2 linked regions of the Agarilytica rhodophyticola genome follow. The protein of the gene in region 1 interacts with the protein of each later gene in a pairwise test. Links are inferred from orthologs where the notes say so. Each region holds a gene or a part of one and is shown on either strand. Other genes may lie near its edges.

Region 1 (5,772 bases):
GATACATTAAACCATGCATCGCGCCAGCGTATTATTACGATTATGGGGCCGACAGCATCAGGCAAGACTGACCTTGCTATTGCCTTGCGTGGGCATCTCAATGGCGAAATTATTAGTGTGGATTCCGCTTTGGTATACCGGGGTATGGATATTGGTACAGCCAAGCCTACGGCAGAAGAACTTGCCAAAGCACCCCATCGTTTGATTAATATTCGCGAACCGAATGAGCCTTATTCTGCGGCTGATTTTTGTCGCGATGCTAAACATGAAATTGAAGCAATTTTAGCCTTGAATAAAACACCCATTTTGGTGGGTGGGACAATGATGTATTTTAAGTCGTTACTAGAAGGCTTGTCCGATATGCCTGTTGCCAATAGCAATATCCGCAATGCTATTGAGCAAGAGGCCAAACAATTTGGCTGGCCCCATATCCATAAGCTTTTACAAGAAGTAGATCCTATTTCAGCGGCTAAGATTCATCCTAATCATTCTCAACGTCTAAGTCGTGCATTAGAAGTTTGCCGTATTAGTGGTAAACCATTTTCCAGCTTTCAAAATCGTCTCAGCGGAGGGCTTTTGGAAAAATATGACTGGTACCAAATTGCTATTTCCCCAAGAGACCGACATTGTCTACATGAGCGTATCGAATTGCGTTTTGATCAGATGCTAACAAATGGTTTGCTAGAAGAAGTAGCGGCTTTAATGACTCGTAAGGAACTGCACAAAGACTTACCTGCAATTCGAGCTGTTGGCTATCGGCAAGTATGGGAGCATCTGGAAGGCTTGTACGATCGTCGTGAAATGCGTGACAAGGGTATTGCCGCCACACGTCAGCTGGCAAAAAGGCAACTTACGTGGTTGCGTTCGTGGCAAGGGGCACAGTGGCTATTTACTCAACAAGAAAATGGAAATTTCATGACAGTTGAAGAATTAACGCAAATTGCCTTGAAAATTATAGCTAAAAGAGCCATATAATGTAGACTAAAATGATATATTCTTAGAGTACTACATAGATAAACTGACCTTTGACTATTCAGTTTTAATGTTTTGTCATACAAATTAACTCTGGTATAACACCGAGTATATATTTAAAGTTAAGCTCCTTAAATGCATATTTTGGTCAGCTACAGAATAAAAGAATTTGTCACGACAATTCCTGAATCGCGGGGGAACTTTTGTCCCTTTCACTTGTTATTTATTTTTGTATGCTTGCATCGCCACAGGCTCAAACAGCCTAAATGGTAGTCAGTACACCATTTTGTATTGAACATATGGCAGATGTTTTATTTACTTTCCAATAAGGAGAACAACAATGTCAAAAGGGCATAGCTTACAAGACCCTTACCTTAACGCTTTGCGTAAAGAACGTATCCCTGTTTCAATATATTTAGTAAACGGAATTAAGCTGCAGGGCCAAGTTGAATCTTTTGATCAGTTCGTCGTACTGTTGAAAAATACGGTTAGCCAAATGGTATATAAGCACGCCATATCCACAATTGTCCCATCGCGACCAGTGCGAGTTCCAATGCTGAACCCGGAGGCTGGTGAAGATTTGGATAGTACAGAGTAAGCGGAGCCTTTATTGTTTTTTGAAAGGCCTGATTCTGGTGAGCTAGCAATCTTAGTTCACTTGAACATCACCCAAAAAGTAGATGCCAACGATCCCCGAGAGTTTGAAGAACTTGTTCTTTCGGCTGGCGGTGATCCTGTGGCATTTTTAACTGGGCAACGCACCGTGCCCGACTCACGTTATTTTATCGGCTCCGGTAAATTAGACGAGCTGCGTTCACTGGTTATGCACCACCAAGCAGGCTTGGTGATCTTTAATCATGAACTTTCTCCCAGCCAAGAGCGTAATATAGAGAAAGAGTTGCAGTGCCGAGTGCTCGATCGCAATGGTTTGATTCTCGATATTTTTGCTCAACGCGCCCGTACCCACGAAGGTAAGTTACAAGTGGAATTGGCGCAGCTGGAGCATATGTCTACCCGTTTGATTCGCGGCTGGACTCACCTTGAGAGGCAAAAAGGCGGAATTGGATTGCGTGGCCCTGGTGAGACGCAGTTAGAAACTGATAGACGTTTGCTACGTGCCAGAATTAAATCTATTCACAAACGGCTGGAAAAAGTGAGAAAGCAACGGGAGCAAGGTCGTCGCTCCCGTTCTCGTGCTGAGATACCCACCTTGTCTTTGGTCGGTTATACCAACGCAGGGAAATCCACTTTATTTAATGTGGTCACTGATGCAGGTGTTTATGCCAAAGATCAGTTGTTTGCAACACTCGATCCCACAATGAGACGTATTGAATTAGGGAATTCTGGACCCGCTGTCTTAGCCGATACAGTGGGTTTTATCAGCCATCTGCCACACCGATTAATCGAGGCATTTCGTGCTACTCTTGAAGAAGCAGCTAATGCTGATTTACTGCTGCATGTTATCGATGTTGCAGATGAGGAACGTGCGCGCAATATTTATCAAGTTAATGAAGTGCTTGAAGAAATCGGCGCGAATGAGATTCCCCAATTACTTGTCTACAACAAAATTGATCTGATGGAGGACTATTCTCCAAGAATTGACTATGATGAGCAGGGGAAGCCCTGTGCGGTATGGTTGTCTGCGCAAAATAACCTAGGGGTCGATCTGCTTTTTGAGGCGATTACTGCATTAGTAGCGGAGAAAATTTTTCAAGCGAGTATCCGTCTGGAAATGAGCGAAGGCAGCTTGCGGGCTCGTCTCTATCGACATAATGCCGTTTTGGATGAGCGTTACCAGGAAGATGGTTCTTGTGAGATGGATATATGCTTGCCCGAAGTAGACTTGATCAAATTACTAGCAGCAGAGAATCATTCGTTGGATTCATTGGTGTGCGTTGACAATCACCGTAACCACGATGAACCTGCAGTGAGGACTGCTAACAGGCATTAGGGTAAGGTAGATTAAAAATAATACAGCCCAAGAAAATTAGTACGAGGTCGCTTATTTTATAGGTGATTTGCAGGCAGATTATCGTATCTTCCTTGAAAAATATTAATTCATCTTTATATCCTAAATTTAAACTTAAGTAAGCGGAGATTTCTATGGCTTGGAACGAGCCGGGTGATAATAAAGACCCATGGGGTGGCGGCAATCGAGGTAATGATGGCCCTCCCGACCTAGACGAAGCATTAAAAAACTTGCAGAAAAAGCTCTCCGGTTTATTTGGTGGTAATGGCGGCGGCAGCTCGAATGATAACTCCGGGATTAATAAAACCCTTTTTATAGTTGCAGCTATTATCGTTGTTGTGGGCTACCTTTATTCTGGTATGGCAGTTGTCAATGAGCAAGAACGCGCTGTTGTCTTGCGTCTGGGCGTTTACCATGAAACTAAAACCCCAGGTTTTCGCTGGAATCCGCCACTTATTGACAGTGTTTATACTGAGAACGTAACTAAACTTAGGAACTGGTCAACCACAGAGCAAATGTTGACCCAAGACTTAAATATTGTCGATGTTAAGATTTCTGTTCAATATTCCATCGACGATGCTCGTGACTTTATTCTTAATGTACGCAATCCCGAAGCGAGCTTGCGCCAAGCGGCAAACAGTGCTCTGCGCCATGTTGCTGGTTCTACTGTGATGCACGATATCTTAACCCAAGGACGAGAGGAAGTTGCTGCCAATATCCAAGAGCGTTTGCAAGCCTACTTGAATAATTACGAGACTGGGATCTCCATTGAAAAGGTGAATGTGGAAGATTCTAATCCTCCTATTGAAGTGCAAGATGCCTTCGATGATGTGATTAAAGCTCGTGAAGATGAAGAGCGTTATAAAAACCGTGCTCAAGCTCATGCCAATGCTGTCATTCCCGAAGCAAGAGGTATTGCTCAGCGCATGGAAGAAGAAGCCAATGCCTATAAAGAGCGAGTCATTGCGCAAGCTCAAGGTGAGGCTCAACGCTTTAGTTATTTGCTAGAAGAATACAAGAAATCACCAGAAGTAACGCGCCAACGTTTATACCTTGATGCAGTGCAGGAAGTTATGTCTAGTTCATCGAAGATTATGGTAGATGTTGAGGGTGGTAACAATATGTTGTACCTGCCTCTTGATAAGATCGTGTCTTCTGCGCCAGGAGGATCATCAATTCCGTCTATGGGTAAAAACATCTCACCTTCGGATCGAGATATGATTGTCAATCAAGTGGTTGAGCGCTTAAAACGTGAATTAACTACTTCCAGTTCTCGTCGCCGGGAGGGTCGTTAATCATGACGCCAAAAACGATGCTTTATTCTGTACTAGTTATTGTTGCGATAATTATCGGGGGCAACTCTGCCTATATCGTCAACGAATATGAGCGTGGTGTATTACTACGTTTGGGTAAAGTGCACATCGAAGACTTGCGTCCGGGTTTGCATTTTAAAATACCTCTTATTGATGTTATCCGGAAGTTTGATGCTCGTGTGTTGACGCTGGATGCTAGACCTGAGCGTTTTTTGACCGTCGAAAAGAAAAGTATGATGGTCGACTCTTATGCTAAGTGGCGTATTATCGATGTTAGTAAATTCTATACCGCTACCAACGGTGAAGAAGATCGCGCTCAGCGCTTGCTGGCGCAGCGTATTAATGAAGGTTTGCGCAACCAGTTTGCTCGACGTTCTCTGCAGGAAGTTGTCAGCGGCGAGCGGGATCAATTGATCAACAGCATTACGGTGCAACTTAATGAATTTACCCAAGAGTCTCTTGGGGTGGAAATCGTCGATGTTCGTGTCAAAAAGATTGATCTTCCTGATGAAGTGAGTGAGCCTGTATACAACAGGATGAGGGCCGAACGTGAGCGAGAAGCACGTGAGCATCGCGCTAAGGGTAAAGAGCAAGAAGTGATCATTATGGCTAATGCTGATAAGGAAAAGGTTATCATTGAAGCTGACGCTTACCGCAAAGCCGAGTTATTACGTGGTGAGGGAGATGCGAAAGCTGCTGCCATATACGCTGAAGCTTACAACAAAGACCCTGAATTCTATGCCTTTGTTCGCAGCTTAAATGCCTATCGAGCTACCTTTAGTGGTAAGGAAGATATTCTTTTACTCGATCCTGAAAGTGACTTTTTCAAGTATCTGAATAATTCCACAGGCAAGAAAGTTAAGTAAGATAATATTTATACTGTCTAAACTACACAATCTTCTGTAAAATAAATTAACCGGCCACCATTGAGCCGGTTTTTTTATGCTTTAAATAATAGCAAGCCTCTGAGCAACGCTATTTTCTGACCAAGCAGTGACTCAAGTAATAATTTAGAGACATGATGAACAATAAAGTCGATCGTTGGCTATTGCCTGATGGCATTGAAGAAGTATTACCTGAACAAGCATTGTATCTTGAGAGTTTGCGTAGGCGGTTTGTAGATTTGTTTATACGTTGGGGCTATGACTATGTCATTCCGCCAATGATCGAATTTACAGATTCTCTGCTAACTGGTTCAGGCCAGGATATCGAGCTATTAACATTCAAGCTGACGGATCAACTATCTGGTCGTACCCTCGGATTGCGCGCCGATATTACGCCCCAGGCGGCGCGGATGGACGCTCACAGTCTTAAGCGTTCAGGTGTTAACCGGCTCTGTTATGCCGGCCATGTATTGCAGACCAAAGCCAAATCCCCTCTGGGATCTCGCTCGCCGATTAAGGTTGGAGTTGAAATGTTCGGCGTCTCTGCCTTAGAAGCAGAGGTTGAAGTTGTCAGCCTACTTCTTGAAGCCCTGACAGTAGCAAATTTAGATTGCCAATATATTGACCTGGGCCA
Region 2 (17,754 bases), 1.0 Mb from region 1 along the record:
GTCACCAAATGGGCCTTCGTTAGCCATTTCAGAGGGATCAATTGTGCCTTCTAGAATAAATTCTGCAGTTGCTGGGACTTGCAAAGAATTCCCTATGCTTTTTGTCACTTCTGTTTTACTGTTACGCAATAAACCTGCAAATGCATACTCACTCAATGTATCAGGTACAGGAGTAACAGCACCTAATATTGTCGCGGGATCCGCCCCAAGTGCTATTGATACTGGAAATTTCTCACCAGGATAATGTTGTTGCCATTCTTTGAAGTCTAGCGCGCCGCCGCGATGACTTAGCCAGCGCATAATCAGTTTATTTTTGGCAATAACCTGCATGCGGTAAATACCCAGATTTTGCCTTTCTTTACTGGGGCCTCTAGTTACGACTAGAGGCCATGTGACTAATGGCCCAGCATCGCCAGGCCAGCATGTTTGTATAGGAATGCTATTGAGATCTACCGCCTCTTGTTCAAGAATAACCTCCTGACAAGGGGCGTTCTTAACTTCTTTTGGTGACATGGTAAGGACGCGCTTGAATATGGGCATTTTGTTCCAAGCGTCTTTCAGTCCTTTTGGTGGTTCAGGTTCTTTTAAAAAAGCGAGCAGTTCGCCCACTTCACGCAGCGCTTCTGTACTCTCTTGCCCCATTCCCAGAGCCACACGCTCTGGTGTGCCAAAAAGGTTAGCAAGTACAGGAATATCGTGACCCACTACATTTTCAAAAAGGAGTGCTGGCCCTTTTGCTCTTAAAGTGCGGTCAGATATTTCGGTAATTTCAAGATGGCAATTAACCGCGTGACTTATGCGTTTCAATTGCCCTTTTTTTTCCAAAAGAGCAATAAAATCTCTCAGATCTTTAAATTGCATTGAGCATGACTATTTAGATTTCATTGATAGGAAAAACTCAATGTTGGTTTTGAAGTCTTTAAGCCTGTCTAATAAAAATTCTGTCGCCGCAGTATCTTCCATATCATGTAATAACTTGCGTAAGATCCAAATACGTTGTAATTCGTCTTCTTTCATTAACAAATCTTCGCGACGGGTACCTGAACGTCGAATATTGATTGCTGGATAAACACGTTTTTCCGCAATCTTTCTATCCAGGTGTAATTCCATATTACCAGTTCCCTTAAACTCTTCGTAAATAACTTCGTCCATCTTAGAGCCGGTATCAATAAGTGCAGTTGCTATAATTGAAAGGCTTCCACCTTCTTCAATATTTCGCGCTGCTCCAAAAAATCTTTTGGGTCTTTCCAGTGCGTGGGCATCAACACCACCGGTTAATACCTTGCCTGATGAAGGAACAACAGTGTTGTAAGCGCGTGCTAGACGAGTAATCGAGTCGAGCAAAATAACTACATCTTTTTTATGCTCTGATAGTCTTTTTGCTCGTTCAATAACCATCTCTGCTACTTGAACATGACGCGACGGTGGTTCATCGAATGTTGAAGCAACAACCTCTCCACGCACGGAACGTTGCATTTCTGTTACTTCTTCAGGACGCTCATCAATAAGTAAAACAATTAAGTGGCACTCTGGATTATTACGTGTAATTGCCTGTGCAATGTTTTGCATCATTATTGTCTTACCTGCCTTCGGTGGTGCAACAATAAGACCACGCTGGCCTTTACCGATAGGTGATGTGAGATCGATGATACGACCGGTAAGATCTTCTGAGGAGCCATTGCCTGATTCGAGAACAATGCGCTCATTGGGGAATAGGGGTGTAAGGTTTTCAAAGAGAATTTTGTTACGAGAGCTTTCAGGCTTGTCGAAATTAATTTCGCTTACCTTAAGCATCGCGAAGTAACGTTCACCTTCTTTAGGTGGTCTTATTTTCCCCGCAATGCTATCACCAGTGCGAAGGTTGAATCGCCTGATTTGGCTAGGTGATACATAGATATCGTCTGGGCCTGCAAGATAGGACGAGTCGGCAGACCTCAGGAAACCAAAACCGTCTTGTAATATTTCCAATACCCCATCGCCGTATATGTCTTCACCGCTGCGTGCATGTTTTTTCAAGATGTTAAAAATTACATCCTGTTTGCGAGAACGCGCCAGGTTTTCCATCCCCATTTCTTTTGCGATTTGGATAAGCTCTTCAATGGGTTTTGTTTTGAGGTCGGTGAGATTCATACGAATTGAGGTTTCCGTGGATGTCGGCAGTTCTTACGCGAACGCTTGGTAAAAGTTAATTGTTGGGGGTTTGAATTTTATTATGCAAAACTGTTCGATCGAAAAATTAAAAAAGGCGCAAAGGAAAGCTATTTATTGTTTTAGCTGTTGACTGTATACGCTTCAAACGTTCCGAATACCAATTTGTTTTAAGTCGGGGTATATAAAGACAATAAAGGAAGGTAAAACGGAAGTGCTCGACCGCTAGATATATGTAGTATAGCCACAAATTTATGTTAGTGCAAAGTATCAAGGATCACATTCTTGATATAGATTCAGAATTATGATCCATTGATGGACATTAATTTACAAACTAGCGTCTATGAAATCTTTAAGTTGAGCTTTTGACAAGGCACCTACTTTCGTTCCTTCAGCGTTGCCACCTTTAAATATCATAAGGGTTGGAATACCGCGAATATTGAACTTAGCTGGTGTTTCTTTGTGCGCATCCACATCCATTTTGCAAATCTTAATCTTGCCTTCATATTCCTTAGCCAGTTCATTCAGCACTGGTGCGATCATTTTGCAAGGACCACACCAAGCTGCCCAAAAGTCCACTAATACGGGGCCTTCGCTACCTAATACATCTTCATCAAAGCTGGCATCGCTGACGTGTACGATCGCATCACTCATAATTTTTCTCCGAACCTAATAAATGTCAATGTGGCCAATAATAAGGACACTCAGAGTCTGTGACAATATCTTAATAAGCATTGCGTCGAGACTCTGATCATAAGCGGCCAAATATCTAACTAGAATATAAGGCCTGATTTTTATGTTTCAATGCTTATTGAGTATTTTGTGATAAATGGTAGCACTCGACAGAGCTCATGTAGCCGCTAACTTGAAAGTTGTGCGAGTAACTGAGACTGTGTTGGCGCCGAAATACCCTGTTCTACCTGGGTATAAATACCATTTTTATCCAAACACCATCGCTGCCTTGAGTCCTCTATATAGAGTAGCAGCTCATTATGTACTCGTTGCACTAGCTCTGCCGAAGTGATCGGAAAAGCAGTCTCTACACGACGTGTAAGATTACGTTCCATTAAGTCGGCACTGGCGCAATAAATTTTTTCTCGGGCATTCTCAAAATAATACACACGGGTGTGCTCTAAAAAACGTCCTATTGTCGAGAATACACGTATATTCTCTGAGACACCCTCTATTCCGGGGCGTAAGCAACACATCCCTCGAATCAATAAGTCTATTTGAACACCTGCTTGAGAAGCTTTATAGAGGGCTTGGATAACTTTTGGTTCAGTTAAACCATTACATTTTAAAATAATTCTTCCTTGTTGGCCTTCAGCCGTAGCCTTAATTTCTCCATCAATAAGCTTCAGTAACTGTCTTTTAAGCGTAAATGGAGCATGCAAAACCTTATCCATTCGCTCGGTTTTACCCATACCTGTGAGCTGCTGGAAGACTCTGTGCACGTCTTCACCCATAACTTCGTCGGCAGTTAAATATGAGTAATCGGTATACAAACGTGCATTACCACTATGGTAATTACCTGTTCCCAAGTGTACATAGCGCTTGAGATTATCTCCCTCCCTGCGCACGATCAATATCATTTTGGCATGTGTTTTATAGCCTACGACGCCATAGACTACAACTACACCTGCTTCCTGTAAGCGGCTGGCGAGCTCAAGATTTTCCTCTTCGTCAAAGCGTGCTCTGAGTTCCACAACAACAGTAACTTCCTTGCCATTACGTGCAGCGTCAACAAGCGCATCGACGATTGAGGAATTGGTACCCCCGGAGCGATAAAGCGTTTGCTTAATCGCTACTACATTGGGATCGTTAGCGGCTTGTCTTAACAGCTGAATAACAGGAGTAAACGATTCAAAAGGGTGAAGTAGTAAATAATCTTTGCGGGATACAGCATCAAAAATATTATCTTTGCGGCTTAATCCCTTAGGCATTTTAGGGGTAAACGGGGGGTATAGAAGCTCCGGCTTATTCACCATGGAAAGTAGACTGAACAAGCGTTTGATGTTCACAGGGCCATTTACCCGATATAGTTCTTGCTCAGTAAGGCCCACCTCTTTGAGCAAAAAGTCGGTCGTTTCTTTCGGACAGTTATCGGCCACTTCGAGGCGTACCGCAGTGCCGAAACGACGAGAATGTAACTCGCCGCGTAAAGCACGAGCAAGATCCGCGATACCTTCCACATCAACATCCAGGTCGGCATTACGTGTAATCCGAAACTGGTAGCAACCGCGAATTTTCATGCCAGGGAACAGCCGATCTGCATGGGCATGAATCATTGAAGATAAGAAGACAATATTGTGGCCCTCACCTCCCAACTCAGGCGGTAACTCAATCAGCCTTGGTAAAGAGCGAGGCGCTGGCACTACTGCGTAGTTAAGGTCGCGGCCAAAGGCGTCATTACCTTCAAGTTCGATAATAAAATTTAGACTTTTGTTTACTAAGCGAGGAAAAGGATGAGCGGGGTCGATGCCGATTGGGCTGATGATCGGTAACACGTTACAGTTGATGTACTCTTCTATCCATTCGTACTGTTCAGCGGTCCAGTCTCTGCGCCTCAGAAAGTAGATATTTTCGCGGGCAAGCTCAGGAATCAAAATGTCATTCAAAATCTGGTACTGGGAATCTACTACTTTATGGCACTGCTCGCTTATTTCTCGCAAAACCTCTCTTGGATGTTGACCATCAGGGCCGATGCTCTCGCGCTCATATTTAATACTTTGCATGAGGCCGGCGACCCGTATCTCGAAAAACTCGTCGAGATTTGAGCTAAAAATTAAAAGAAATTTGAGACGTTCCAGAAGAGGATGCTCTGCAGCTGTTGCTTGGGCGAGAACCCGCTGGTTAAATGCTAGGTTGCTTACTTCTCGATTTATATAGTACGCCGGATTGTCCAGCGCGATTGGCTCTTTAACAGGTTCTACGGTTTGCTCATTAGGGGTTTCTATCTCTGTCATTACCAGGGTTTCCGCTTCTTCAACATGTTGAGGCTTTCTAGGATCGATTATACCTTGTAGTTTATGACAGGTATTACTTCAATATTGCAGATTTCATTGGGACTCTTCCTTTTAACTGAAAGCTATGGCCTGCTGATGTTTTTTTCAGCAAAACTATTTGATTGGCTAGTGTTCATACTGCTATTGCAAGCTGTGTTTGCTCATAGGTAAATCCGGACGAATCTCACTTCATCAACCCAAGTTTTTATGTAAGGCAATTAACAAATGTAGCCAGAGGATGAGGCCTAATTACTAAAAGTAACTACAGTTATAACTAGTATAAGGTGAATGGCACGGGGTGAAAGTTCTGAGATAAAAAAGTGACGTCCTAGGGAACTGATCAAACATAGAATGGTATATGTATGCATATCACAGCAGCTATCATGTTGTGGATAGATAACAGGAATAGTAATGAAAAAACGATTATTATTAATTATGGGAATCGCTGTTGTGGTTTCCATATTTATAGGCTTCGACCTAAAGCAATACTTGGCGCTCGATAGCTTAACCGCGTGGGTAGCCGAAGAACCTTTGCAAGCTGGTTTAGCGTTTGCCTTTTTGTATTTTATTGTGGCTAGTTTAAGTTTGCCCGGAGCTGGGCCTTTATCTCTTGTTGCCGGTGCCGTGTTTGGCCTTTGGTACGGAGTACTTATTGTATCTTTTGCCAGTTCTCTAGGTGCCACTATTGGGATGCTTATCTCCAGGTCTCTTTTACAGGAGTGGGTACAAAAGCGTTTTGCAAGTGCTCTGGAGAAAGTAAATAAAGGTGTAGAAAAAGATGGAGCGCTTTATTTATTCTCAATGCGACTTATTCCCCCTATTCCTTTTTTCGTTATTAATCTTGTTTTTGGCTTAACTAAAATCAAGGCCCCAACATTTTATCTCGTCAGTCAACTGGGAATGTTGCCAGCTACGATGATATACGTAAATGCCGGTGCTAGTTTAGGTAGGGTTGAAAACATTTCTTTTTTTGAAATATTTCAGCCAGAAATTATTTTATCCTTCGCGGCTCTAATTGCATTCCCATTTGTAGTTAAGCTAATTATGAACAAAACTAAAATATTTAATCAGTCATCAGATGCCTAAAAACTCGAATAAATACGATGCTAATCTCGTTGTGATTGGTGCTGGTAGTGGCGGTTTGGTCAGTGCCTATATTGCTGCGGCAGTGAAAGCAAAAGTCTTCCTTATTGAAAAAGCCCACATGGGTGGTGATTGCCTCAATACTGGGTGCGTTCCAAGTAAAGCACTGATTCGTGCGGCCAAAGCGTGCCACCAAGCGAAACATGCTAATCGCTATGGTGTTCATGTCGATAATGTCCAAGTAGATTTCGCCGCAGTGATGGCGAGAGTGCATGAAGTTATCAAAGAAATTGAGCCACATGATTCTGTCGAACGTTACACTAGCCTTGGTGTAAATTGTATTCAGGGGGAAGCCAAAATTCTTTCGCCAAACAAAGTTGTAGTAGGTGATCGGGAGCTGACTACTCGTCATATTATTGTTGCTACTGGTGCAGGGCCTGCTGTCCCTCCTATTCCTGGTTTAGACACTATAGATTATTTAACTTCCGATAATTTATGGCAACTAAAAGAACTGCCAAAGCGTTTGCTAGTGGTTGGTGGTGGGCCTATCGGTTGCGAATTGGCGCAAGCATTTTCGCGCTTAGGAGCCAATGTCACCGTTGTAGATATGGCCGATAAATTGTTGCCGAGAGCTGACAATGATGTGTCTAGCTATGTTCAAAACGCATTTGTTGAAGAAAATATTCAACTTAAATTAGGTGCGGGTTTAAAACGCTTCTCAGAAGGCCAAGCTATTGTTGAGAAAGATGGACAAGAAGAAACTATAGAGTTTGATAAAGTATTAATCGCGGTGGGTCGAAAACCCAATACTCAAGGTTTTGGTTTGCAAGAGCTAGGTGTTGAGCTCAACCCTAATGGCACAGTAAAAGTCGATGAGTATATGCGTACCAGTGTGGAAGGTATTTTAGCGTGTGGTGATGTGGCAGGTCCTTATCAGTTTACTCATACGGCAAGTCATCAAGCGTGGTATGCAAGTGTGAATGCATTATTTGGTGGCTTTAAGAAGTTTAAGACAGACTACAGTACGATTCCTTGGGTAATTTTCACTGATCCTGAAGTGGCTCACGTCGGGGCAGCCGAAAATGACTTGATAAGTGCTGGGGTGGATTATGATGTTGTAAAATACGACCTTGATGAACTAGATCGTGCAATAGCTGATGGTGAAAACAAAGGCATGGTTAAAGTATTGATGCAAAAAGGCAAGGATCGGATCTTAGGTGCAACAATTGTGGGCTCCCATAGTGGTGAAATTATTACCGAGTTTGTAGCTGCGATGAAAAATAAAAAAGGACTCAATAGTATTCTGGGAACCATTCACAGTTACCCTACTTGGAGCGAAGCGAATAAATACGCGGCAGGTAATTGGAAACGAGCTAATGCACCACAAACTTTGTTAAATTGGGTAGAAAAATACCACGCTTTTCGCAGACGTTAAGTCCTTAAGAGATTAGTCACTAGTTGTAAGGTAGTGACTAATCTACTTTTGGTCTCAGGCTGACTAGCGTTAAAAAACGCTTGTATCTTTATTTCCTAATCCTACTGATGCCAATGCTTCATTCAATTTATCAAGGGTTACAGGTTTACTTAAAAAATGATTCATACCGCATTCGAAAACCCTTTGTCGGTGTGAAGCTTCCACATGTGCCGTAAGCGCTATTATCGGTGTTGCTGCTATGGCTTGGTTCTTTTCTTCTTCGCGAATTTTTATGGTTGCATCAAAACCGTCCATCTCAGGCATTTCGCAATCCATCAAAATTAAATCGTAGGATTTTTCATTCGATAAAAATATTTTTACTGCTTCATGGCCGTTTTCTGCAAAGTCTGGCTTTATTTCAAATTTCCCAAGTAGTCCTTCAATTACCATTCGATTAACTGCATTATCTTCTGCTACGAGCACACTTAGAGCGGAATGATTTGGTTTCTCAGAAATCTGAGACATAAGTGGGTTCAACTGCGTACCGTACCCCTGAGATATCAAAGTGTGCTTTAAATTTTGAATGGCGATAGGCCGGGGTATGATTGACGATACAGAGTAAAGCTGTGATTGGGAGAAAGATGAAGCCTGTTGGCTTGTTATTAACATTATGGGGATTGAATAGTATGCGTTAATACTCTGAATACGTTTTGCGATATCAAAGCCATCTGAATTTTGTGGATTATGGTCAATTAACACAAAATCATAAAGAGCATGATTTCCCTTTACTAAACTATCAGGGCTATTTGGTAATTCTTCAATACTTGTAAATGCTAAATTCCAACTAGGCGCGTGTTGGCGTAGTCCGTGAAGCATAATATCCGATAAATTTATTGCTAGTAATTTCTTTCCAGACAAGGCTAAGCTACAGCTTATAGGGTTTTTTTCTACCTCGACAACATCTATAGTAAAGCGGGATGTAAACCAAAAGGTTGAACCACTTCCCTGCTCACTTTCAATACCAATTTCACCGTCCATTAGCTCTGCTAATTGCTTACATATTGCAAGGCCCAGGCCGCTACCGCCAAATCTTCGTGTGGTTGAACTGTCTGCTTGCTGGAATGCTTCGAAAAGATTGTTTTGTTCTTTAAGTGATATGCCGATACCGCTGTCGCTAATTGAGAAGAGCAATTTAACACTGTTCTTATCAGCATTTCCTTGAGCACTAATATTTAAGGAAACAAAGCCTTTTTTGGTAAATTTAAATGCGTTGCCTACAAGGTTTACAATAACTTGGCGAAGTCGTGTTGGGTCGCCAATAAGTAAGGTCGGTGTGTCTGGTGAAATATTACTGACCAGTTCGATATTTCTTTTGTTTGCTATAGGGCTAAACAGCTTGCAACAATCTTCTATAAGCTTTTCTAAATCGAAGTGAATTTTTTCTAACAGCATTCGTCCAGATTCAATTTTGGAGTAATCCAAAATATCATTGATTATCTCTAAAAGTGAATCTCCTGAACGATATAAAACATCTAAATAATGTTTCTGATTATTGTTAAGTGGTGTATCGCGCAACATCTCAACCATGCCGACAACGCCATTTAATGGCGTTCTAATTTCATGGCTCATAGTCGCAATAAATTCACTTTTAGCCTTGTTGGCTGCTTTTGCTTCTGCAATTAGTCGCCGTGTCTCTAGTTTTTGTTGCTTCTCTTCTAGTAATACAAACTCAATTGCACGCTTTTGCTCTAGGCACTGAATATAATCACGATGTAAGTTTTCAATAACCTCAATTATTTTATCTAATTCATCGTTATCTAAACTCGTTATTCTGTCATAGGAGAGCGATAATGGTTCGGGAAAGCTATTTGCAGATATAGTATCGACGTTGTTAAGCACATCGAGTTGTTTGTTAACTTGACTGACTCGTTGGAAAATAAATTTTCTTAAGAAAAGTAGCAAACCTAATATTGATAAACCTATTGTTAGAGTTTCTAATATTAAATATGTAGCGAGGTGTTTAAATGTTTCTGCCGAGAAAAAACTTTCTTGTGCATATATTTCTAATTCTAAGGTTCCAGTACTATAGTCATCTATATGTTTAATGGTGGTTGATACGCCCCAGAAAAAGTTCTTAATTTCATTGGTAAAATAGTTGTATTGTTTTTTCTTATCGTCAAACCGCAAAGTGAGTTTAATGCGAGCCAAATTCTCAGAATTAACAAACTTGCCTAAGTGTTTGTCGAGTTTATTTATGTCGTTATCTAAAATCTGTATGATTAACGGAACCTCTACCCGCACCAGCGTTGCTATGCGCTTGTCTAAGTCTGCTTGTGTTCTAGCATGGGTCATCTTTAGCCAGGGGATTAGACTCACACAAATTGTAATGACCCCTATGATAAGGGCAACTTTAGTGACAGTCTTTGTAAGACTAGTGTTCGTCAAACCTAGATTCCTCCCATTAATGAATAATGGCGTTTTATAAAATATAGTGATCAATAGGTCCTGTAGCTAAATAAAGCTCTCTAACAATGTATTTAAAAAATTTCTCCCAAGAGAGCTAGGTATAATCCTGTGTTGATCATCTAATAACAATCCTTTTGCCGTCAACTTTTTAAGTTTTGGCATAATGTTCTCCTTTTTGAGGCCTGTTCTCTCTGAGTAGATTGAAAGCTCTATTCCGTCATTCAGTCGCAGGGCATTCATCATAAATTCTAAAGTCAGGTTTTCAGACGCGATATTCTCAGTGTGTGCTGTATAACGCTTGTTTTTTGCCAAGTAATCTTTCGGTAGCCGGGTTTTGCGATAACGAAAAATTCGCTGTTCTTGCGGCATTGACACTTTACCATGAGCGCCCGCTCCTATCGCCATATAGTCGCCAAACTGCCAGTAATTCATATTGTGCCTGGAAGCCTTTGATGATTTGGCATAAGCGGATACTTCATATTGCTTATATCCGGCGTCGGTAAGTGTTTGCTGACCTTGCTGAAAAATGTCGAGTAATAAATCTTCTTGTGGCAAAGCAGGTGGCTTAGAATAAAACTCTGTGTTTTGTTCAATAGTTAATTGGTACCAGGATAGATGTGTCGGTTGTAGGCTTATCGCTCGATTTAGATCCGATATTGCTTGTGGCACTGATTGCTGAGGTAAACCATGCATCAGGTCGATATTGAAATTACTAAAACCTCCTGCGACGGCACGATTAATTGCAGACTCTGCTTCTTGGGCGCTATGAATTCTCCCAAGGCGCTGTAAATGTGAGGAGTTAAAACTTTGTACCCCAAGTGATAAGCGGTTTACGCCAGTGTTGCGAAGTGCCGAAAAGTCATGATATTCCACGGTTCCAGGGTTTGCTTCGAGAGTTATCTCTGCCTGAATATCAATACCAATAGTGTTATCTACCATATCAATGATGCTGGCAATTGCTGAGTTTGGTAATAAACTAGGGGTGCCGCCGCCAAAGAAAATAGATGTAATTGGGCGGCCCTGAGCCATCTCTTTGTCGTTGTTTAAGTCATCAGCAAGTGCTTTGACATAGTCGTCGGTTGGGATTTCTGTTTTAGCAACGTGTGAATTAAAGTCACAATAAGGACATTTACGTACACACCAAGGAATATGTACATAAAGGGATAATGGTGGTAATTGCAGTTGGCAGCTATGCTTCATATATTGTTTTGGTGGTTTACATAATGTGAAAATGTAATGTGATTCAACTTTATTGTGATCTCTGGCCTGATAGAATGGCGCTCTTATGTGTATGTGGTCAAGGATATATAGGAAATTATAATGCGCTGTTGTCAATCCATAGTCAGTAATCTTAGAAATATTGTAGGTATTTTAGTCTGTGCTCAGGTAGCGCCGGCCTTCGCGGTAAGCTATGGGACTTTCGATGCACGTTCCCTTGCTATGGGTGGAGCAACGGTCGCTGCGGGCAATCCTGCTCATGCACACTTTTACAACCCCGCTTTGTTGTCTTTTGAGAATGAGGATGAAGACGAATCGACCAATGGTCGCTTTATTTTCCCTGGTGCTGTCGCTCTTGTATCCGATTCTGGTGAGGCTGCGGTTGACATCGTTTCTGATGACTTAGATGAAAGTATCACTAACACCGTTAACGTGTTTAATAACTGTGTTTTTGACATTACCTCTCCTGCATGTCAGACAGGTACTAGCGCAGATAATGCGCGCACCGTGCAAAGTGCAGCAGGTGAAGTACTTACTTCGCTTAATGATTTTGATCAGGCGATTGAATCTTTAAATCAACAACTCATTGAGTTAGAAGCTTATGTTGGCTTATCAGTGAGTGAGCCTGCTGAGCGAGAAGGTGGTAGTTTTTATTTTGGTGTTCGCGGACTAGTTTTTGGTCGTGCGGATGTCAGCCCAGAAGACCTTGCTCTAATTGATGAATACATTACTGCAACCGCTTCTCTTGCTGATGGCAGTGCTACTTTGGCAAGTCTTGAAAGCACGAGAGTGGTAAATGGTGGGCGTTTGGTTGATCCACGTCCTAGTTTAACATCGAGTGCTCAAGTAGCTTCTTTGGCTATTGGTGAGTGGGGAATTGCTTTTTCAAAAGAGTTTTCTGTCTGGGGACAGCCTATTGCTTTCGGTGCAACACCTAAGATTTTGCAAGTTGAAGTTTATCGCGAGAATGTTAATTTCGTTGACGATATCCCATCCTATTCTGAAAACCGTAAATCCCATTTGACGATGAATTTTGATTTGGGAATTGCTGCTGAATTGTTCGAGAATTACCGCGTAGGGTTTTCTGTGCGAGATGTTTTGCCAAAAACGTTTGATAGCGAAAATGGTTTGGAAGTAGAGTTAAATCCTAGAGCTCGCTTAGGGTTGGCCTATGTTAACGATTATGTAACTATCGGTTTGGACATCGACACCATCAAAAATGAGCCCATTGCTGAAGAGCCTGAAACTCAAGAAGCTGCTCTGGGTATAGAATTTAGTCCATGGGATGCTATCGACTTACGCTTTGGTTATCGTCAAGACTTTGCTGGCGAAAGAGAAGATATTCTATCAGCTGGTATCCGTTATCAAATATGGCGCTTTGTTACAGAAGCTTCTATTGCGGCGAGTGATGATGTAACCGGGGGTGCTCTTCAATTTGGCTGGGCTTTTTAATCTTTTGCCAAATTCTTTTTTGATAACGTCTTTTGAGCAATTCGCATTGGCTTTGCGCCAATGCTTAACTCTTCCTTGGTTACAGTTTTAATTGTTACAACCCTCTTATCTTCTGCATTAGGCTTTGCATTGCTATAGCTCTGTGGCTTATGCGGTTTTTTTCCTCTTTGCTCATCTGAGCGCTGCTACAGTTGTGTGTGGGTACCCAGAATATTGGGTCGTAGCCGAAACCGCCATCGCCCATAGGTTTTTCAAGAATACGCCCTTCCCAACTGCCTTGCGCAATAATTGGTGTGGGGTCATTTTCATGTTGCATAAACACCAGTAGGCATTGGTAACGTGCAGTTCTTTGTTTTTCCGGAACATCTTTTAAGGCATCTAACAATTTTTGGTTGTTAGTCTGATCATTTGCACCTTCGCCACTGTAGCGAGCAGAATAAATGCCGGGGGCGCCCTGCAGGGCGTCCACTTCAATGCCTGAATCATCCGCTATTGCGGGATGGCCGGTATTGGCGCACGCGTGTCTCGCTTTAATAATTGCGTTTTCAATAAAACTAAGCCCAGTTTCTTCGGCATTACTAACATCGAACTCAGACTGGGGTTTCACATTAAAGCCGACCTGCTGCAAGAGAATATTAAACTCCCGTAATTTCCCAGGGTTGCCACTTGCCAAGATAACGGTTTTAGTCATGGGATATTCCTGTTTTACTCATCCGCGTATACAGTCTGTGAGAACTTGAAGGTAAGATCTTCATCAGTGCCATCAGGACGTAGAGTAATAGAAAAATGTAGCACCTCTTCATTAGCGATACGTATCGGTGCCAGGTAGTAAATAGAATTCTCTTCTTTGATCTCGATAAATTTAAGACTCTTTTGCTGCTGTAATAAATTGGTGACAGTACCGCTTAGTTTTGCGCCAACAGTTCCAGGAATATTTTTGCGATTAACAGAAATATTTAACAGGGATTCGTACTTACTGCGTTTAAGTTTATAGATCTTAGCGACTTCAGGAAGTACAAAGGTGCTGTTAAAAACCACATGATTAACAGCAAAATCACCTACCTCTGTCTGAAACTTAAGGTTCGGATCACGCTGGGCATAGCTCGAAAAGCTTGTGCTTAACAAGGCCAACATACAGGCTAAAAATATTATATTTCGCATTATCTTGAGACTCTATAAATAGCAGTTTCTGCAAACAGGTTAGGATGGATATGCTGTAAGAATGTTCCCAGCGAGCGAGTTGCAACCACCGCCCGATTAAGAACCTTTATATTCAATGCCTGACATAAAAATTCAAAGTCGCGAAAAGTACAAAAGTGAATATTGGGCGTGTTATACCATTCGTAAGGTAAAATATCAGACACTGGCATGCGGCCATTTATCAGTAATTGTAAACGTGCTCGCCAATGGCCAAAATTTGGAAAGGCAACAATACACTCTTTACCGATGCGCAGCATTTCATTAAGTGCTCTATCGGGATATTGCATTGTTTGAATGGTTTGCGACATGATAACCGTATCAAAACTTTGGTCTTCAAAGTTATAGAGGCCTTGGTCAATATTTTGCTCGATGACATTGACACCGTTTTCAACGCAGCGCAGGATATTTTCAGAGTTAATGTCGAGGCCGTAGCCGCGAATATTTTTACTTCGCATAAGGTTTTTCAATAGTGTGCCGTCGCCGCAGCCTAGGTCTAAAATACGCGTATCTGCCCGCACCCAGTTTTCAATAATTTGATGGTCGACGCGCATTAGGTATCCACCTCAATATTCTTCATGTAAGCACTGAGTAGATCCCAATAACGTGCCTGTTTCGGTATTAGAAATGCATCGTGTCCGTAGGGCGACTCGATTTCCGCATAAATCACATCCTTATCCGCTTTATTGAGTGCGTTGACTATCTCTCGAGAGCGCTCAGGTGCAAATCGCCAGTCTGAGGTAAAAGATATAACAAGGTACTTACAGCTGGCATGGGAAAATGCCTCAGCTGGGTTATCATTATAATCTCTGGCTAAGTCAAAATAGTCTAACGCCCGCGTCATAAGAATATAGGTATTAGCGTCGAAGGCTCTAGAGAACGTTTCGCCTTGGTAGCGTAAATAACTTTCAATTTGAAATTCTACTGGTTCCTGTTCGCCTTCATCAAAGCTTCCGGAACGCAGCTCGCGACCAAATTTTTTGCCCATACCATCGTCAGATAAATACGTGATGTGGCCGATCATTCTCGCTACAGATAAACCGCCGACAGGAATAGTGCTTTGTTGCAGATAATGGCCATCATTAAATTGGGGATCTGACATGATGGCCTGGCGAGCGGTTTCATTAAAGGCAATATTTTGTGCTGTTAAGCTCATGGCTGATGCAATGACGATACAGTGGCGCAGGCGATTCGGATATTGCAGAGACCAGCGCATAGCCTGCATACCACCTAAACTGCCACCCACTACAGCTGCCCATTGCTCTATGCCTAAACGATCTGCCAGACGTGCTTGACTGCTTACCCAATCGCGCACTCTTAAATTGGGAAAGTCTGCGCCATAGGGCTTATTCGTTTGCGGATCATTAGACGTTGGACCTGTGGAACCGTGGCAACCCCCCAAATTATTCAGTGAAACAACAAAGAATTTATTGGTATCTATTGGCTTTCCCGGGCCAATATAAGCATCCCACCAACCAGGCTTTTTATCTTCCAGGCTGTGGTAACCTGCGGCATGATGGTGCCCCGACAAAGCATGACAAATTAAAATGGCATTGCTTTTCTTACTATTGAGCTCGCCATAGGTTTCTACCATCAATGTTTGCTGCACAAGAACTTGCCCAGAGGCAAGTTGCTGAGGTTCAGTAAAAATAAATTCCTGAGGGGTGACAATACCTACTGAATCGGATGGAATGGTTTGCGGCATATAAGAATACTTTACCCCTAGTAACCTATAACAAGGAAGGTTAATGGAGGATTGTGCAGGTTCATACCCCAGGCTGTAGCATCAAGCACTTTTTGTAAGATCACATTGCCCATGCCGATAAATAGAACCGAGAAATCCAGTCCACCCATTGGAGGTAAAAGCCGCTGTATAGGGGCCATAAGAGGTTCTAATAACTGGCGCGCTAACATGATAACGGGGTGGGAGCTATGAGGGGCTAAAAAGCTGGAAATTACTAGAATAATAATCGTAGCAAAAACTAAATAGGTAGTGATTTTGAGAATACCTAGAATGCCAAACAATATTGCCGATAGAGGATTAAAGAATGATTGATAGACAATGAAATAATTGGCTTCACCCAAGATCACTTGCACTAGCAGGGCTAACACGATAGCGGCTGCATCAATGCCTAGGACTCCTGGTATAACACGGCGAATTGGAATTAATGCCGGGTTGGTAACTTTAACCAAGGTTTGGGAAAAAGGATTATAAAAGTCGGCACGGGCAAGTTGTAAAAAGAAACGTAGAATAATGGCTACTAAATATAGAGCGCCAAGTGTTTCAGTAATATAAAGTAGGATTTCAGATAATAAATTCATGGAATCTCATTCAGTTGTCGTTGGCCAATTCTTGAGCTCGCTTTGTGCAAGCATCCATCGCATTTTCTACTGTAGCGCGAATATTATTTTTTTCAAAAGCGGCAATTGCCCGTTCGGTTGTACCTTTTGGTGATGTCACTTTTTGACGCAGCTGTACCACACTATCATCACTTAATTGCGCTAATTTTGCAGCGCCTAAAGCTGTTTGTATAGCTAGTTCCCGGGCTGTTGTTTCTGGCATACCTTGTTTTACTGCGGTATCTATCATGGCTTCGATAAATAAGAAAAAGTAAGCCGGACCGCTCCCTGCGACTGCTGTTACTGTATCGATAAGTGCTTCGCTTTCTACCCAGCAGACAATACCTACAGTACTTAAAATCGCTTGGGTTTGTGTTTTTTGCTCATTATTGACTAAATTATTAGCGTATAGTCCGCTGGCACCCAATGATACTTGTGCAGGGGTATTAGACATGCAGCGTACCACAGGATATTCGCCGTCTAGCCAACGGTTAATACTGTCACAAGTGACCCCTGCCGCCAGGGAAATAACCAGGGCTGAAGGGTTTAAAGATGCGCGAATATTTTCGCACACCTGCTTCATCATTTGGGGCTTTACACCTAGAACGACAATATTCGCTAAGTTAACGCAAGCATTATTATCGTGTGTTGTATGAACACCAAGCTGGTCATTTAATGCCGCAAGGTTTTTCTCACTAGGTGCCGATGCCCAAATGTATTCTGCTGAGTGGCCCTGCTGAACAAGTCCGCGAATAATACTTCCCGCCATATTGCCTGCACCGACAAAGGCTATCTTTTCTTCAGTTTTGGACAAAACTCACCCAGCTATTTAATAAATGGAGGGCAGATTATAGTAGGGCTTGTTGATTATGTCTGCGAATTTTTAACGGTGATAAATTGACCAATCACTTATTAGCCCTTTCTAACTAAGAGATCTTCGCCTTTGTTAACTAAGCCAGTGATGGGACGATGTTTCCGGTAAATTCATCTACAGCAGTGTTAGCTATTTCATCTGTAAGTGGAGATAAACTCGGTGCTAGTAGTTTGGCCGCGGTAGCAGGTGCTGTGCCAGTGATTACACTTTGTGCTGCTTTGCCAACGGCAATGGCGAGAGGTGCCCCTGGAATCGATGAAGCAGCGCTAGATAGTAGGGGCTCAATAAAAGTATCTGGCGCTATGCGTCCCCCTTGTATAGCAGATACCGCTTGGCCTAGCATCCCCTTCGCAAGTTGACTCTGGGCGCTGCTAGAAAGATGGGAGACTAACGATCCTTCAATCATGTTATTTACTTGCGAAATTATGGCGTTTTGTAATGGCGCGCCACTGGCTACTGCTTGAATGGCATCCATACCTGCGCTGACCGGGTCAATACCCAAACTCGCCAATGCCGGAGCATAGGCCGCCGATTGTAAGCTTTGCAGCTGAGAGCCA

Evidence for each region.
Region 2: the proteins of hfq (region 1) and rho interact in binary tests that used the Escherichia coli proteins (3 or more experiments, as listed by UniProt). The link is inferred for Agarilytica rhodophyticola from one-to-one orthologs.

What each region holds. Positions count from the first base shown.
Region 1 is NZ_CP020038.1:1,435,910-1,441,681, forward strand. What follows is about bases 4-2,941. They hold hfq (RNA chaperone Hfq), read left to right. Parts: upstream 4-1,312; coding sequence 1,313-1,570; downstream 1,571-2,941. Other genes in these bases: miaA (tRNA (adenosine(37)-N6)-dimethylallyltransferase MiaA), read left to right, coding at 43-975; hflX (ribosome rescue GTPase HflX), read left to right, coding at 1,583-2,923. Also shown: FtsH protease activity modulator HflK, read left to right, coding at 3,076-4,236; protease modulator HflC, read left to right, coding at 4,239-5,120; BVC89_RS06140 (ATP phosphoribosyltransferase regulatory subunit), read left to right, coding at 5,273-5,772. UniProt on the Escherichia coli protein: RNA chaperone that binds small regulatory RNA (sRNAs) and mRNAs to facilitate mRNA translational regulation in response to envelope stress, environmental stress and changes in metabolite concentrations.
Region 2 is NZ_CP020038.1:387,811-405,564, forward strand. What follows is about bases 1-2,992. They hold rho (transcription termination factor Rho), read right to left. Parts: upstream 2,131-2,992; coding sequence 871-2,130; downstream 1-870. Other genes in these bases: ubiD (4-hydroxy-3-polyprenylbenzoate decarboxylase), read right to left, coding at 1-861; trxA (thioredoxin TrxA), read right to left, coding at 2,476-2,802. In the rest of the region: ppk1 (polyphosphate kinase 1), read right to left, coding at 3,009-5,114; BVC89_RS30250 (TVP38/TMEM64 family protein), read left to right, coding at 5,565-6,239; lpdA (dihydrolipoyl dehydrogenase), read left to right, coding at 6,232-7,671; BVC89_RS01670 (response regulator), read right to left, coding at 7,741-10,095; radical SAM family heme chaperone HemW, read right to left, coding at 10,162-11,316; conjugal transfer protein TraF, read left to right, coding at 11,437-12,786; rdgB (RdgB/HAM1 family non-canonical purine NTP pyrophosphatase), read right to left, coding at 12,881-13,477; BVC89_RS01690 (DUF4426 domain-containing protein), read right to left, coding at 13,492-13,947; methionine biosynthesis protein MetW, read right to left, coding at 13,947-14,537; homoserine O-succinyltransferase MetX, read right to left, coding at 14,537-15,688; BVC89_RS01705 (YggT family protein), read right to left, coding at 15,706-16,305; proC (pyrroline-5-carboxylate reductase), read right to left, coding at 16,316-17,137; BVC89_RS01715 (PAAR domain-containing protein), read right to left, coding at 17,274-17,754. UniProt on the Escherichia coli protein: Facilitates transcription termination by a mechanism that involves Rho binding to the nascent RNA, activation of Rho's RNA-dependent ATPase activity, and release of the mRNA from the DNA template.